4 regions of the Clostridioides sp. LIBA-6822 genome follow, and region 1 is predicted to be linked to each of the others. Evidence: riboswitches for the same ligand, from Rfam matches in the RefSeq annotation. Region 1 holds a riboswitch; each other region holds the start of a gene.

Region 1 (4,224 bases):
TCATAGCATCTTTTATAGTTGTTATATAATCTTTTATGTCTTTTGGTTCACATTCCAACACAAAATCTACTAAAGTCTTATTATTTTCCTTACACCATTTTACTATTTCATCCATAGTATCTAGGTGATATATACTGTTACTTTTGCTATTTCTCTGACCTTCTTCTGCTATAGTTCCTCCACCTACAGAGTATACAGTCCATTCAGCTGTTACATTTCCTTCTTTATCTAAAGCTTCAAACTTCATTCCATTTGGGTGAAAATCTTTTATAATATCTTCTTCCCAAACAATTTCAACTTTTTTAGGTGCTATAGTTTTTTCAATTATATAGTCAGTTAAGTGACCTTTTCCTGTAGCTGCCAAACTACCATATAATATTGCTCTAAAACTTTCTGCATCTGGGTTTTCATTTTTAAATCTTTCTGCTGCTCTTTGTGGCCCCATAGTATGAGAACTTGAAGGCCCACTTCCTATTTTAAAAAGTTCCTTTAAAGTATCCATATTATTCCTCCTAAATTTTCCGTATTATTACTTATTATTAGATTTTACGCACATATTTATTATAACCTAAATATATTAATTATTAGTTATTAAATTCGCATAAAATTTATTTTTTATTTCCATTTTGGTATATTTTATTAAATTAATATGCATATTTTGAGAATAAAACATTTATTTCAAATTTTTGTAATATTAATATAATATAAATATCTTATTTAAACAGTTAAGATATTAACTATACCTATTAAAATTAATTAATTTGTACTATAATTATTATTGTACTTAAAAAATTAAATTTAGATAAAAAAGGAGATTTGATTATATGTTATTTAAAGGTTCTGCTGTTGCTTTAGTTACCCCATTTACAGAGGATAATAATGTCAACTTTGAAAAATTAGGTGAATTAATCGAATACCACATTGAGAATGACACAGATGCACTAGTTGTTTGTGGAACAACAGGTGAGGCAACTACTATGAGTGAATCTGAAATTTTTGCTGTAATAAAATATACAGTTGAAAAAGTTAACAAAAGAATACCTGTCATTGCAGGTACTGGTTCAAACAATACTATGTTGTCTGTTCATATGAGTCAAGAAGCTGAAAAATTAGGAGTCGATGGTCTTTTAATAATAACTCCTTACTATAATAAGACTAATGAAAAAGGTCTTAAACTTCACTTTGAAACAATAGCAAATAGCGTTAAGTTACCAATTATTTTATATAATGTACCTGGAAGAACTAAAGTAAATATAAAGCCATCTGTTGTGGCTGAACTTGCTAAGATAGATAATATAGTTGCTGTAAAAGAAGCTAGTGGAGATTTAGCTCAAGTTGCAGAAATAGCTAAATTAGTACCTAAAGACTTTGCTATATACTCCGGTAACGATGATACTATCTTACCACTATTATCATTAGGTGGAAGTGGTGTTATCTCTGTACTTGCTAACATATGTCCTAAAGAAACACATGATTTAGTAACTAAATTCTTTGAAGGTGATATTGAAGGCTCAAAAAAATTACAACTTGATATGGATGCTTTAATTGCTGCCTTATTTATAGAAGTAAATCCAGTGCCAGTTAAAACTGCCATGAATATTTTAGGTTTTAATGTTGGAGATTTAAGACTTCCTCTAGCTGAAATGGAAGAAACTAATCTAAATGTATTAAAACAAGAAATTACAAATTTTGGATTTAAATTTTAGCAATATTTATATAAATAAGTTGATTTTTTCTTAAATATGTATTATTATTAGAATAATCAAATTTTAATATCCTATTAACCTAGGGTAGAGGTAGCTGTAACTAAGAGTATCCAATAGTAGCTGGCAGGCGTTAATGATTGGAAAAAGGATTTACAGCCGAAGAAAATATTTCTTGCAATTATATTTTCTGGGATTACACATAACATGTGTAATACTGTCACTTATATTATGAGTGATGAGCTACAGGGTTTACTTTGAGTGATAAATTAGACGTACAAAGTATACCTTTGTACGTTTTTTGTATATAATTAAAGTTGTTAATATAATATTAAAGTTTTTGGATATATAAAAATATTAACATATCTTACTTGTATAACTAAAATCAAATAAAATAATGTTTTAATAATTTAAAATTGGGGTGAATTTATATGAAAAAAGTAAATGTAGCGATAGTTGGTGCTACTGGAATGGTAGGTAGAACATTTTTAAAAGTATTAGAAGAAAGAAATTTTCCAATAGAAAATCTATTTTTATTCTCATCTTCTAAATCAGCTGGTTCTAAAGTAGTATTTGGTGGTAAAGAATATATAGTAGAAGAATTGAAGGAAACTTCATTTACTGATAGAGGTATACAAATAGCATTATTCTCTGCTGGAGGAAGTATTAGTGAAAAGTATGCTCCAATAGCAGCATCAAATGGAATCTTAGTAGTAGATAACTCTAGTCACTGGAGAATGGACCCAGATGTGCCTTTAGTAGTTCCTGAGGTAAATCCAGAGGCAATAAAAGAACACAAAGGCATAATAGCTAATCCTAACTGCTCTACTATACAAGCTATGGTTCCTCTTAAAGCACTTGATGATAAGTACAAAATTAAGAGAGTAGTATACTCTACTTACCAAGCTGTATCTGGTTCTGGTGTTAAAGGAGTTGAGGATTTAGAGCAAGGAATGAATGGTAATCCTACTGGATTCTACCCTCATCAAATCTCTTACAATTGTCTTCCTCATATAGATTCATTTACTGAAAATGGATATACTAAGGAAGAAATGAAAATGGTAAATGAAACTATGAAAATACTTAATAATTACGACTTAAAAATAACTGCAACTACTGTAAGGGTTCCAGTAAGAAATGGTCACAGTGAATCTATAAACGTTGAATTTAATAATCCATTTGAATTAGAAGGTTTGGTAAAAACACTTGAAGAAGCTCCAGGGGTTGTAGTAGTTGATAATCCTGCTAATAATGAATATCCAACTGCTGTAGAATTTGACAATAGAGATGAAGTATTTGTTGGAAGAATAAGAAGAGACTTTAGTGTTGATAATGGTGTAAATCTTTGGGTTGTTGCTGATAATATAAGAAAAGGTGCTGCAACTAATGCAATTCAAATAGCTGAAATGGCTTTATCATACGATTTAGTATAATATGCAAAATTGTATAAATATATAATTTTGTAAAATATTAATAATAACACAAAAACAAGCATTAGAAGTAACTGTAATATAAAACACAAAAATAAAAAAGAGGGGATTGATTTTATATGATATTTAAAGGTTCTGCTGTTGCTCTAGTTACACCATTTACAAAGGATAACAAAGTTGATTTTGACAAATTAGGCGAATTGGTTGAATACCAAATAGCTAATGGTACTGATGCTATAGTATCTTGTGGTACTACTGGTGAAGCTAATACTATGACTGATGAAGAACAACTTGCTACTATTAAGTATGTTGTAGAAAAAGTTAATAAAAGAGTTCCTGTTATAGCTGGAAGTGGTTCTAATGATACTATGCACTCAGTTAATCTAAGCCAAGAAGCTGAAAAATTAGGAGTAGATGCTCTATTAATCATAACTCCTTATTACAATAAAGCTAATAAGTCTGGACTTAAACGTCATTTTGAAACAATAGCTAACAGTGTCAAACTTCCAATTATACTTTACAATGTCCCTGGAAGAACTTGTGTAAATATAAGCCCTAGCCTTATAGTTGAACTTGCTAAAATAGATAATATAGTTGCTGTAAAAGAAGCTAGTGGAGACCTAGGACAGGTTGCAGAAATAGCTAGCTTAGTACCAGATGACTTTGCTATCTACTCTGGTAACGATGATACTATACTTCCTTTATTGTCTTTAGGAGGTCAAGGAGTTATATCAGTACTTGCTAATGTTTGCCCTCAAGAAACTCACGATTTAGTAGCCAAATTCTTTGAAGGCGATATAGAAGGTTCTAGAAAATTACAACTTGGTATGGATGCTCTAATCGCAGCTTTATTTATAGAAGTAAATCCTATACCAGTTAAGACTGCAATGAATTTATTAGGATTCAATGTTGGAGATTTAAGATTACCTCTAGCAGAAATGGACCCAGCAAATTTAGAAGTATTAAAGAAAGAATTAGTTAACTTTGGACTAAAAGTTAATGCATAGTAAAAATTGATGCATGGTAAAAAATAAGTTTGGTCAAAAGTTAGCCCTTAATCATAGGAGGAAATTATGTTAAAAGTTATAGCA
Region 2 (4,224 bases), 1.5 Mb from region 1:
GTAAAAAAGCCTTACCTGCATAAGCAACCTTATTTTTTCCATCTTTTGCTTTAAAATATTCTACATATTCTCTACAGTTTTGTCTTACTAAAGCTTCATCAAATACATAAAGTGGAGTTTGATATTTTTTACTAAGTTCTAAACAACTCACTCCTCCAATATATAATTCATTATCATTTACGGTCATAGTTCCATGAAGTTTCATAATATCCTCCCCAAATTTTATATATTAAATACTTCTGCTATTTTCTCTATAGCTACTTGCTTATCATCAGAATTTATAGCACAAGTTATACGAATTTCTGATGTAGTTATAAGTTTTATCATTATACCATTTTCATTAAATATCTTAAATACTTTAGCAGCAACTCCAGAAGTATTTTTCATACCAAGACCTACTAAAGAAAATTTAGTGATATTATTATCAATTACTACATGTTCTTCATCTGTATATTTAGATACTATCTTTTTACATTCACCTAGTTCTTCTTTTGGAACTGTAAATGATACACTTATCTTATCTAAAATAGGTGCAGTTTGACTTATCATATCTACACTTATTCCAATAGTTGCTATATCTTCAAATAAACTAGATATATTTTCTGCTTTAAAATCTTTTATTGTTATAGAACTATCATCATCACTAGTAGCTAATCCTGTTATTACTTTATCCTCTAATTTCATGTCTTTTCCCCCTCTTATATATGTTCCTTTTACTGTACCACATGTACGTCCAACATAAATTTCAACACCATATTTTTGTGCAAGTTCTATACTTCTTGAGTGCATTACTTGTGCCCCTAAACTTGCTAATTCAAGCATTTCTTCATATTCAATCTCATCAAGTTTACTAGCTTTTGAATATTTTCTTGGGTCTGTAAAATAGATTCCATCAACATCTGTATATATCTCACATTTTCCATTTAATTTGACTGCAAGAGCTACAGCAGATGTATCTGAACCACCTCTTCCAAGAGTAGTTACATCACCATCTTCATTGATTCCTTGAAATCCAGTTACTATTACGACATTTCCTTCATCTAAACTATTTTTAATTCTATTTACATTTATATCATCAATTTGAGACTTTCCATGAAGACCACTTGTTTTTATATTTAATTGATAAGCATTATAACTTACAGCCTTACATCCAAGTGCATTTAATGCTATTGATAATAAAGAAGCTGAAATCATTTCTCCAGTAGACATCAATGCATCCAATTCTCTTTTACTAGGTTCATTACTCAATTCTTTAGCCAATTTTATATATTCATCAGTAGATTTACCCATGGCAGATACAACTATCACCATTTGTGGATTTTCTTTTCTTCGTTCTATTATATTTTCTGCAATTGATTTTATTTTATCAGTATCTGCTACTGAACTTCCACCATATTTTTGAACAATTATACTCATGCTTTTTCCCCCTCAAGTTAAATTTTGATAAATAAAAACGCCCAAAGGTATACTTTGGACGTGTAAATCTCATAGACCAAGTAACCTTGTAGCTCACCACTTTAAAAGTGACAGCCTTATACATATTATGCATAAGTCCAGAAAATCCGTCCGTCAACAAATTTTCTTCGGCTATAGACCCTTTCATCAATCATCAACACTTACCAGCTCTTATTGAATACTATTGAATATAGCTACCTCTACCCTAGGCTCATTATTTTTTAATTAATTTATTAATATAGTTTTATCACATTCTATATAATATTGCAACAATTATTTTACAAAATGTGGCAAATCCATAGTCTTCTTTTTTAAAATTAGCTTATATACAATTAAATAGTTTATTTAACCCTAAATCTATAAAATTTATGCTATACTCATTATCGTATCTCTCTAAGTCATTTAATTCAGATAGATTATCTGGCGTAACTACCAAAACGTTTGGCACTTTAAAAAATGGAATTGTAGATTTATCTATCTTTCTAGAAAGATTTTCATATTTAGAAATATCTATTTCATTATCTAAATCAACATCTACTAAAACTTGTTTTATATTACCAAATTGGTCTGTATATTCAATAAATAAATCATATTTCATATCATCCACACTAACATTTCGGTAGAATCTTTTTACATCACAACCTGCAGTATTGATTCTAACAACTAATTCTGACCCTACTAGAGCCTTTATTAAATCATCTCCCTTAAAAAGTTTACTACCATTTAAATAGTATACATATGAGAGGTCTTTATAATTATAATAATCCACATCACAAGGATATTTTTTTAATGTATACTCACTACACATTTTTCTCAAAGTTTTTTTAAAGTTTTTTTTATTATATCTCTTTTGGTCTCCATAAATCTTTCTAAATTGAGCTTCTGTAACACATCTAACCCTGCTAATTAAAAGCAATATCTCTTTTTCCATATTTGTCATAGTACATTCTCCTTGAAGTATTATTTGCAAAGTTGTACTAATATTATATTAATTTTATGACATTAAATTTACAAAGAATTGAAATAAAATAGCTAGTTTTTATAAAAATAAATTTTATAAAAACTAGCTATTAACATATTAAATACTATTTTCAGACTTTTTAAGTTAAACTATACATTCTCTTGATTTCCAGAATCTTGAGAGTTTGTATTTTCGTCAGTTCCTGTTCCCTCTTTTGCTTTTTTGTCTTCAAAGTTTGCAATATTTAGGTTATCAAATTCTGACATTTCAATTACACCAGATGCTTCTTTTGAATACGATATTTTAACTTTATCTCCAACTTGAGTCAATGGCAATTCACTAGACACTTTTGAAGTGGCCTTGAATATTATTTCTTTATTTGAATCTAAAGTTACATAATAATTAGTATTTCCGCCTCGTACATCTGGGCTTATTCTCGTTACTGTACCTTCTATGACTTCGTCTTTTAAGTCATTATCAAGTTTTAAATCATTTCCCTTAGACTCTAATGAATCTTTATAGTTTCTTAATGCTTCGTTTTTATCTTCACCTATACCAAGCACATTATAATCTTCAACAGATACAAATGCAACTCTTTTTACAAGACCAGCCTTATCTTTTAATGATGATACATATGTTGGCTGACCTAATATATTATACATTACAGGGAATGTTGCTTCATAATTTTTTTCTTGAACATTACCCTCAGCTGATTTCATCGCAGCTGTCTCAGTAGCTCCTGGTTGTTTATATAATCTAGCTTCTTTTGTTCTAGAGTCAACTAACATAAATCCAATTGTAGATTCATCTCCACCAGAAGATGTTATACCTGTATACCAATAAGACCTATTATCATTTCCATAAACTAGTGATGTTCCTTCTGTTGGTACTAATACTCCTTTTTCTGATATAACAGAATTTAAAAATCCATTAACATAAACACCCCAGTCTTTAATCTGGTCTGTTATAAATTCTTGTGGCTGGATTCTATCTACCCATTTAGGTGTATTCTTAACATTATAAACATTTATTTTTCCAGTTTCTGCGTCAACAGTGGCTATTCCTGTAGCATTTGCTCCTCCATAACCAATTTTATGCTCATATAAACTTACAACCCAATAAGGCTTCCCTTCATCATTTATTTCAAGGGTAAAATCTGTCATACCGACATTTACAATACCATGTATATATAAATGTCTTTGTAAATCTTGATGTAAGTAAGCTTCTGGTTGGTATACTATCTTTATTGGCTTTCCATCTATTTCTTGAACTAATTGAACATCTTGAGGATTACTTGCGGATACTTTTACATAACCACTTGTACCACTTAAAGATGTCACCCATTTAATTATGTCTCTATGAACAAGAGGTGCTACCCAGTACAACTCTCCATCCACATTTTGTATATGGAATTTTCCTAATTTTGACACACTACCTATAGCTGGAACTTCTCCAAGCTTTTTATCACCCAATTTCATGGCCATATCTTCATCTACAAGACGAATGTCATTTACACTAACAGGACTAATATCATCAGTAAATTTACTTTCAGTCACTTTTCCTAATAGTTCTTTATATGCCTTTGCATGAAACACAGGTGTAGAGGCTATAAAAGGTACAACTACAATATACACAAGTAAAGCTATTGCTATTGAAAAATTATATTTGGCAAGTTTAGATGTTCTTTCATTTCTATCCAACATCATATCCAATATTCCTGCCACAACAAAGAAAATTATTCCTACTGAAAATAAAGATGTGAAATCTAATCTAAGTACAGGTAATTTAATAAATGCATAAATTACTAC
Region 3 (4,224 bases), 2.0 Mb from region 1:
CTTATTGCAATTGTATCTCCTTTCTTAAATTCATCAATAGATTTTATCTTGTAAGAGTAAAGTATTGCTGGGCATACATATAGTTTTTTTCCAGCCATTATTTTATATCCTTTAGCTTTGACAGCCTCTTTTAGATAAGGTTCATGTTGGAATAGATTTGCATCAATTTCTCCATTATTTAAAGCTTCGTTTGGAAGTATGTAATCATCAAAATTCTTAATTTCTAAGGTATAACCTTTTTCTTCGATAAGTGGCTTTAATTCTTCTAATAATTCTCCACCTGGTACTAAAGTAGCACCAACAACAATTTTTTTGTCATCGTTAGCTTTAGAGCATCCAACTATAGATAAAGTGAAAACTAGACATAATAATAAACTTAATAATTTTTTGAATTTCATATAAATTCCCTCCTGAATATGATTGATTAGTTAAAAATAAAATACCCTCTTTTATCACACTGCAAAATAAAATAAGCCTGAGTTTAAACTCAGGCTTTAAAAGCTAATTTAGACTCATCTTTCAGTATAATACTGCAGGATTTAGCACCAATGTATATAAAAATATACTGGTTGCTGGGTTTCATAGGGCCAGTCCCTTCACCACTCTGGATAAGAAGTATCAATTTTTAATTATGTTATAAATATTATCATGATTTTTTATATATGTAAACACAATTTTATAAATATTTTAAAATCTTTAGTATTTCTATTTAACACCTAAGATTCCAGAAACTAAAATATCAGTATCAGCACCTAAGAAATAATCATTTATTTCAATTGAATTTAAAACATTTCTTAAAGCATTTTCTTCATGCTTTGTGCCAACAAGTTTGTCTTCCACAAATGAAACATCACGTTTTCCAAAAAAATCTCCAAAAAATTTTATAGTTGTTATTATGCCTTTATCAACATTTAGATTAAACTCAACATTTCCACCAGAATATTTTAACTCATTTGAAAGAGTATATTTTGGTGAATTACCAAAGTTCCAATCCCAAGTTTCATATTTTAATTTAGTAAGTTTTTCTATTTGTTCTATGTCATACTTACTTAAACAATAATTAGTATTATCAATATTAGTTTTAGATAAATAATCCATAATTGCATCTTTAAATTCCAGTATATCCATTTTAGATTTTAGATGTTCACTTATATTAGTTACACGAGATTTTACAGATTTTATTCCCTTTCCTTCAAATTTTATAGGCTTTACTTTTAAAGCTTTTGAAAGGTCGTTTATCTCAGATGAAAATAACAACGTACCATGGTGCATTACCTTGTTTTTGTAGTTGTACTGGGCATTTCCAGAAAATTTCTTACCATCTATAAGAAGGTCATTTCTTCCAGAAAATTCAGCGTTGACATCTAATGTTTTAAGCAAGTCTATTATTGGTTGAGTGAATCTTCTGAAATCACTAAAGCTATTATTATTGCAAGCTATGAATGTAAAATTTATATTTCCTAAATCGTGAAATACAGCTCCACCACCAGATTGTCTCCTAACGACAGGTATAGAATTTTCTTTTATATATTCTAAATTTATTTCAGAAAGTGTATTTTGATTTTTTCCAACAATTATAGAAGGTTCATTCCTCCATAAAATAAATAAGTCTTCGTCAAGATTTTTAAGAAGATACTCTTCCATTGCTAAATTGAAGTAAGGGTTTGTCTTTTCATTGTAAATTAATAACATTAAAGTAATTCCTCCATATAAATGATAAAATTTTTTTGTTGGTCTTAGTACAATTAATTTTATAATTCGACAATAACTTGAAAAGTCCTTTAAATTAGAAGTTTTAAACAAGAAGATAATCGTGTATTAATAGAAGTGCCCATTAAACAAAATCATAATAAAATGGAATTTAATGTAAAAAATAAAAAGGATTTTTAAAAACTACCTTGCAAAGTTTAAATAAATAATATATACTCAAAATATACTTAATAAAAGTGAATAGAAGGGTAGAGGCGCAATAATCTATCAGTACTAATAATGAGTTAAGCACAGAGATTTATTAGGAAAGGAGATATTGCCGAAGTTTTATAATCGATGCTTTAAGATTATATTGCTGGGGGTACATAGAAAATATGTACAACTGTCACAGGTTTATTTGTGGTGAGCTATCATTTAAGGAATTATATTATACTTATTTTAATATTGTTGATGTATTGTAATTTTTAAGCCTTGAGTGTTTAGCACTTAAGGCTTTTTTAGTTTTATCAAATACCCTGTACAATTCACAAAACTAAAAAGAGAGGGAGATTTATATGAGAAATAAAAAAATTAATATTATTTTTCTGACGACAATTATGTTCATAATGTCAACAGTAATGGTTTTTGCGGAGGAAGATATAGACACTATTGCACTAGCTAATGCAGAAAAATTTGGAATTTTAACTTTAATACCACCATTAGTTGCTATAATACTTGCATTTATAACTAAAAACGTAATAATTTCCTTACTTATAGGAATTCTTTCTGGTAGTTTTATAATTAAAGCTAGTGGTATAAATGTGTTTGCCACACTTATACAATCATTTTTAGATTTAGTGGACAGAGCTTTGGTATCGCTATCAGACCCATGGAATGCAGGAATAATACTACAAGTTCTAGCAATTGGAGGAGTAATAAATCTTGTTGCTAAAATGGGAGGAGCTAAGGCTATAGCTGAAGCACTTGCCAAAAGAGCGAAATCAGCAAAAGGTACACAACTTATAACATGGTTTTTGGGTCTTTTAGTATTCTTTGATGATTATGCTAATTCATTAATAGTAGGTCCTATGATGAGACCTGTTGCAGATAAAATGAAAATATCAAGAGAAAAATTAGCCTTTATAATAGATGCTACAGCAGCACCAGTTGCTGGATTAGCCATAATATCTACATGGATAGGTCTTGAAGTTGGTTTAATACATGATGCTTTTGAAAGTATAAGTGTGGATGTTGATGCATTTGGTATATTTTTAAATACAATACCATTTAGATTTTATAATATATTAATATTAGCGTTTATTGTAATATCAGCATTATTATTAAAAGAATTTGGGCCAATGAGAAAGGCTGAGATAAAATCTAGAAGTAGAAAAGTTGGTACAGACCTTGATGAAGGCGTAGAAGAATTAGATGATTTAGCTCCAAAAAATGGAGTGAAATTGAGTGTGTGGAATGCTATAATTCCAATTGGAACATTAATAATAGTTGCTTTAGCATCATTCTATTATAGTGGATATACATCTATAATGGAAGGTGAAGATAAAGCTCTAATACAACTATTTACAAATTCACCATATTCTTTTGGGGCAATAAAAGAAGCATTTAGTGCATCTGATGCATCTAGAGCATTATTCCAATCTGCACTTGTTGCAAGTTTAGTTGCTATTATAATGGCTGTAGTAAAAAAGATTTTTACAGTATCAGAAGCAATTGATGTCTGGATAGATGGAATGAAAAGTTTAGTAATTACTGGTGTAATATTAATACTTGCATGGTCATTGAGTTCAGTAATAAAAGAATTAGGTACAGCTAAATTTTTAATACACTTATTATCAGGCTCACTACCTCCATTCTTATTGCCAAGCTTAATATTTGGTTTAGGAGCAATAATATCTTTTGCTACTGGAACAGCTTATGGAACTATGGGTATACTTATGCCACTTGCAATACCACTAGCATACTCATTAAACCCTGATATGTCCTATGTAATAGTAAGTACAAGTGCAGTTTTAACAGGTGCAATATTTGGAGACCATTGTTCTCCAATTTCAGATACAACAATACTTTCTTCAATGGGAGCTGGTTGTAATCACATAGACCACGTTAATACTCAAATGCCATACGCTATATTTACAGCAATAATCACTATTGTATTTGGATATATACCAGCTGGATTTGGATTACCAATATATATAGTATTACCAGTGGCTATAGCTGCGATATTTGTGGGTATTCAAATAATTGGTAAGAAAGTTGATGAAGCAGAGATAGAACTTGCAGAATAAGGATATAAATAAATTTCACCTTTTATTATCATTGTTTTGTTAGTTTTTAGATAATTTTAAAAAGTTATTGAAAATAATAGCGAAATATAGTAAAATAAAAGAGTGATAAGCGGATGTGGCGGAATTGGCAGACGCACTAGACTTAGGATCTAGCGCCATTGGCGTGGGGGTTCGACTCCCTTCATCCGCACTCTACAGTGCTTAGTTGTGCTGAAAAAAAAACTGGGGT
Region 4 (4,224 bases), 180 kb from region 1:
CTTTTCTATTATCATGCAAAAGAAAAAAAGAGCTCATGTAAGAGTAAGAGCTTAGATATATTAAGAAAATTTTCATTTTCAAATACTGATTTAATTTACAATTCTTATGGTTTCCAACTAAGTGGAGGAATGAGCCAAAGAGTATTGGCAGCTATAGGGACAGCACTAAACCCAAACTGGATAATTGCAGATGAACCAACTAAAGGGCTAGATGCAATAATAAGAAAACAAGTATATGAGGTATTTTGTGATTTAAGAAGTAATATGGGTGTTAGCATGATACTTATAACTCATGATTTAATGTTAGCCAAAAAACTTTGTGATGAAGTTATGGTTATGTATGCAGGGAAAATCATAGAAAGGGGTTCTAAAGATAGTGTATTTAATAACCCTTTACATCCTTATACAAAAGGTCTAATTGATTCACAGCCAAATAAAAAATTAATGCCTATTGATGGGATAGCACCAAGTCTAACAAACTTACCAAAAGGATGTAGATTTTTTCCAAGATGTAAAGTTGCAAAAAAATCATGTTCTGATTATGAGCCAGTGCTATTTGATGTAAATAGCTCAAAGGTGAGGTGTTTTATTTATGATAAAAGTTTGTAATCTTTATAAGGAGTTTAGGAGCGGAATAATTAATAAGAAAATAGTTAAGGCAGTAGATGATGTATCATTTGAAATAGAAGAAGGAAAAACCTTGGGTCTTGTAGGAGAAAGCGGATGTGGAAAATCAACTTTATCAAGGCTTATTTTAAGACTTGTTAAATCTGATGGAGGTAAAATTTATTTTAATGGTAGAAATATAAGTAATTATAATTTTTCTCAGATGAGGAATTTAAGAAAAGAGATGCAAGTAATATTTCAACATCCAGATTCAGCTCTAAGCCCTAAGAAAACTATATATGATAGCCTTGTAGAACCATTAAAGATTCATAAAATCTATGAGAAGAATAAATCAACAGAATATATAAAGGAATATTTAAGTTTTGTTGGAATCAGCGAGGAAATCTTAACTAGATACCCATATCAAGTCAGTGGAGGACAAATACAAAGAGTTGCTTTAGCCAGAGTCCTTTTATTAAAGCCTAAATTTATAATATTGGATGAGCCTACATCAATGTTAGATGTATCTGTACAAGCTCAAGTTGTACAAGTTCTGAAAAAAGCTCAAAAACAATTTAATATAACCTATTTATTTATATCTCATGATATAGACTTAGTAAAGGAATTTAGTGATGAAATTGCAGTTATGTTAAATGGTAAGATAGTTGAAATTATAGGTTCCAAAGAATTATATAAAAGTGCAAAGCATACTTACACTAAAGAGCTTATTGAGAATTTTATTAATTTTTAGAGCAGAGTAATCAATTATTTAGTTAAGCACTTAATTAATATAGCATTAATTTAGTAAAAGTGGTTTACTTTGATTATGGAAAATGATAAGTCTCAACCTTAACATTTTTAGAAAGGAAGATTAATCATGTATTATAAAGATATAGATTTCGAAAAAAAATGGCATGAGTATATTGAAAATAAAGAAGGATATGCAAAGGAAAGAGCATTTGATGATGAGGTGGAAAGACTATTTTTTAAAAAATTATCTCATAAGTATGATGATAATCCAACACTTTATGATTATTCAAAAGAAGTATTTGATTTTATTGATAAATTAATAGATGAAGGAAAAAATCTTATAGAAATTGGTGCAGGTACAGGTAAATTTACTATACCACTTTCTAAAAAATGCAAGGTCGTAACTGCTAATGATTTTTCAAGGGATATGCTTGATGTACTTGAACAAAAGATTAGGGAACATAATATAACTAATATAAACACAGTACAAGGTAAGTGGGAAGATGTCAATATTGAGTGCAGTGACTACATTTTATCTGTGAATTCACTTTATAGAATTTGGAATATTAAAGATGCCTTGAATAAAATGAATAAGTTGGCTAAAGAAAAAGTAATTATAGTAAGGGCTATTCAAAAGCCATTATTCAATGACTTGTATATTGATTTAGGGGAGAAAGATAGAACCTGCCCAGATTATATATATATTCCAAATATACTACATTCTTTGAATATATGTGCAGACACAAAGTTTATTGATGTAGAAAATGAAATTGAATTTGATAGCATAGAAGATATACATCTTAAAATGGAAACTGAATTAAATAAAAAGATTAATTTTGGTGAAGTGGTAGATAAATATATAGATAATATAGAAAAAAGAGAAGATAAATATATTTTTAAACATAAAACTAAAGTTATAATTATATACTGGAATAGTATAAATTAAACTTGTCAATGTCATTAAATGTAAGTATTATTATATTGAAAATATTTACAATCTCGACATATTATGCTACAATTATTTACAATAAATAAAATTTAATAAGCATTACCTCATCTAATAAAAAGATTGAGGTAGAGGTTGCATTTACTAAGATTAATATTGAAGAGGTCGGAAACCAATGAAGCAATATAAAAGGAGTAAGTGCCGAAGTGCTAGTGTCCAAAGCTAGTGCTGGGACTGTATTTAATAAGTACAGTACTGTCATCAAAATCAGCCCGAATTTTGATGGAGAGCTATCTTAGATAAGATAAAGGGAAGATGTAGGTATGTTGTATTTAGCACATTTAGCTCAACATGTATCCATGTTGAGCTTTTTTACATCTATGCAAAATAGGATAGAAAAGGGATGCAATAATAAAATATTTTAATTTAAAAAGTGGGGAGATTACAAATGAGCAGTTTAAAAAAGAAGAGGTTTAGTATGCCACAGACACTTACTATAATATTCTTATTAATAGTGGTAATGGCAGTTCTTACTTGGATAGTACCAAGTGGAAATTTTGAAAGGGTAGATATAGATGGAAGGTCAGTTGTTGTAGCTGGAACTTATGAAAAAGCACCATCAAATCCACAAGGTGTTACTGATGTATTTTCAGCTCCTATAAAGGGATTTATAGATGCAGCTGAAGTAGTTGGATTTGTTTTGATAGTTGGAGGAGCTTTTGGAATAGTTAACAAAACAGGTGCAATAGAAGCCATTATAGCACACACTGTAAATAAAATGAAGAAGTTTCAATTTTTAATAATACCTATATCAATGATTTTGTTTGGTCTTGGTGGTACAACTTTTGGAATGAGTGAAGAAACATTACCTTTTTATATGATATTTATTCCACTTATGACCAGCATGGGATATGATTCATTAACTGCGGTGGCAACAGTGTTTATAGGAGCAACAGCTGGATTTGGAGCGGCAACTACTAATCCTTTCTCTGTAGGAATAGCACAGGCATTGTCACAAATAACACCAGGTTCTGGAATAGAGTTTAGAGTTGTTATGTTTATAATATATATGGCTATATCTATAGGATTTGTTATGATGTATGCCAATAGAGTTAAAAAAGACCCTAAAAAGTCTTTAGTACACGATATATCACTAAATCAAGAATCAATGACTAATACTGATACAAACATAAAAGAATTTACAAAAAGAGAAGCCATGGTAATAGCAATTTTCGTAATAGGTATGGCAATTATGATATTTGGAGTTTTAAGGTTAGGATGGTATATAACTGAGATTGCAATGATATTTACAGCAATAGGTATAATATCAGGAATAGCGTCAGGGCTTAAACAAGATGAAATAGTTAATTCATTTATAAGTGGAGCAGGAGATTTAATGACAGCTGGGTTATGTATAGCATTTGCACGTGGAATCGTAATAATAGCAGAAAATGGATTTATAATAGATACAATTTTAAATTCTGCAGCAAATTTATTAAATGGACTACCAAAAACTATATTTATAAATTTAACTTTCTTGATAGAAGGTTTAATAGCATTTTTAATACCATCAGCATCAGGACTTGCATCACTTACAATACCTGTACTTGCACCACTTGGAGACTTAGTTGATGTATCTAGACAAATGATAGTTACAGCTTATCAATTTGGTATAGGTGTAACTAACCTAATAACACCTACATCAGGTGTTTTAATGGGAGCACTAGCAGTAGCTAATATTCCTTGGTCAAAGTGGGTTAGATTCGTAGTTCCTCTAATGGTAGTATTAACAATTCTTGTAATGGTATTCTTGACAATAGGATTATATCTAGGATTCTAATAGGAGGTAAGTTATGATAGATAGTGTAAAGAAAAGAGCCTATGAGATAGAGAATGAACTTGGAAAAGAAATTGAAGAAGTA

The links. Region 1 has a riboswitch for lysine ahead of ACTG48_RS17975 (aspartate-semialdehyde dehydrogenase). Riboswitches for the same ligand answer to the same signal wherever they lie in the genome.
Region 2: linked by a shared signal. The riboswitch ahead of ACTG48_RS11125 (aspartate kinase) and the one ahead of ACTG48_RS17975 (aspartate-semialdehyde dehydrogenase) in region 1 are both predicted to bind lysine.
Region 3: linked by a shared signal. The riboswitch ahead of ACTG48_RS08795 (Na+/H+ antiporter NhaC family protein) and the one ahead of ACTG48_RS17975 (aspartate-semialdehyde dehydrogenase) in region 1 are both predicted to bind lysine.
Region 4: linked by a shared signal. The riboswitch ahead of ACTG48_RS17205 (YfcC family protein) and the one ahead of ACTG48_RS17975 (aspartate-semialdehyde dehydrogenase) in region 1 are both predicted to bind lysine.

Annotation. Positions count from the first base shown of each region.
Region 1 covers NZ_CP196995.1:3,802,906-3,807,129, forward strand. The annotation lists gene ACTG48_RS17965 (L-serine ammonia-lyase) at 1-502, opposite strand, end outside; gene dapA (4-hydroxy-tetrahydrodipicolinate synthase) at 825-1,706, shown strand; lysine riboswitch at 1,784-1,957, shown strand; gene ACTG48_RS17975 (aspartate-semialdehyde dehydrogenase) at 2,135-3,136, shown strand; gene dapA (4-hydroxy-tetrahydrodipicolinate synthase) at 3,253-4,140, shown strand; gene dapB (4-hydroxy-tetrahydrodipicolinate reductase) at 4,207-4,224, shown strand, end outside.
Region 2 covers NZ_CP196995.1:2,291,978-2,296,201, forward strand. The annotation lists gene lysA (diaminopimelate decarboxylase) at 1-205, opposite strand, end outside; gene ACTG48_RS11125 (aspartate kinase) at 223-1,416, opposite strand; lysine riboswitch at 1,498-1,666, opposite strand; gene ACTG48_RS11130 (hypothetical protein) at 1,778-2,395, opposite strand; gene ACTG48_RS11135 (hypothetical protein) at 2,566-4,224, opposite strand, start outside.
Region 3 covers NZ_CP196995.1:1,836,583-1,840,806, forward strand. The annotation lists gene ACTG48_RS08785 (MetQ/NlpA family ABC transporter substrate-binding protein) at 1-398, opposite strand, end outside; SAM riboswitch class I at 510-615, opposite strand; gene lplA (lipoate--protein ligase) at 706-1,692, opposite strand; lysine riboswitch at 1,952-2,128, shown strand; gene ACTG48_RS08795 (Na+/H+ antiporter NhaC family protein) at 2,265-3,995, shown strand; tRNA gene ACTG48_RS08800 (tRNA-Leu) at 4,105-4,185, shown strand.
Region 4 covers NZ_CP196995.1:3,626,990-3,631,213, reverse strand. The annotation lists gene ACTG48_RS17220 (ABC transporter ATP-binding protein) at 1-609, shown strand, start outside; gene ACTG48_RS17215 (ABC transporter ATP-binding protein) at 593-1,357, shown strand; gene ACTG48_RS17210 (class I SAM-dependent methyltransferase) at 1,484-2,302, shown strand; lysine riboswitch at 2,424-2,603, shown strand; gene ACTG48_RS17205 (YfcC family protein) at 2,751-4,142, shown strand; gene ACTG48_RS17200 (M20 family metallopeptidase) at 4,156-4,224, shown strand, end outside.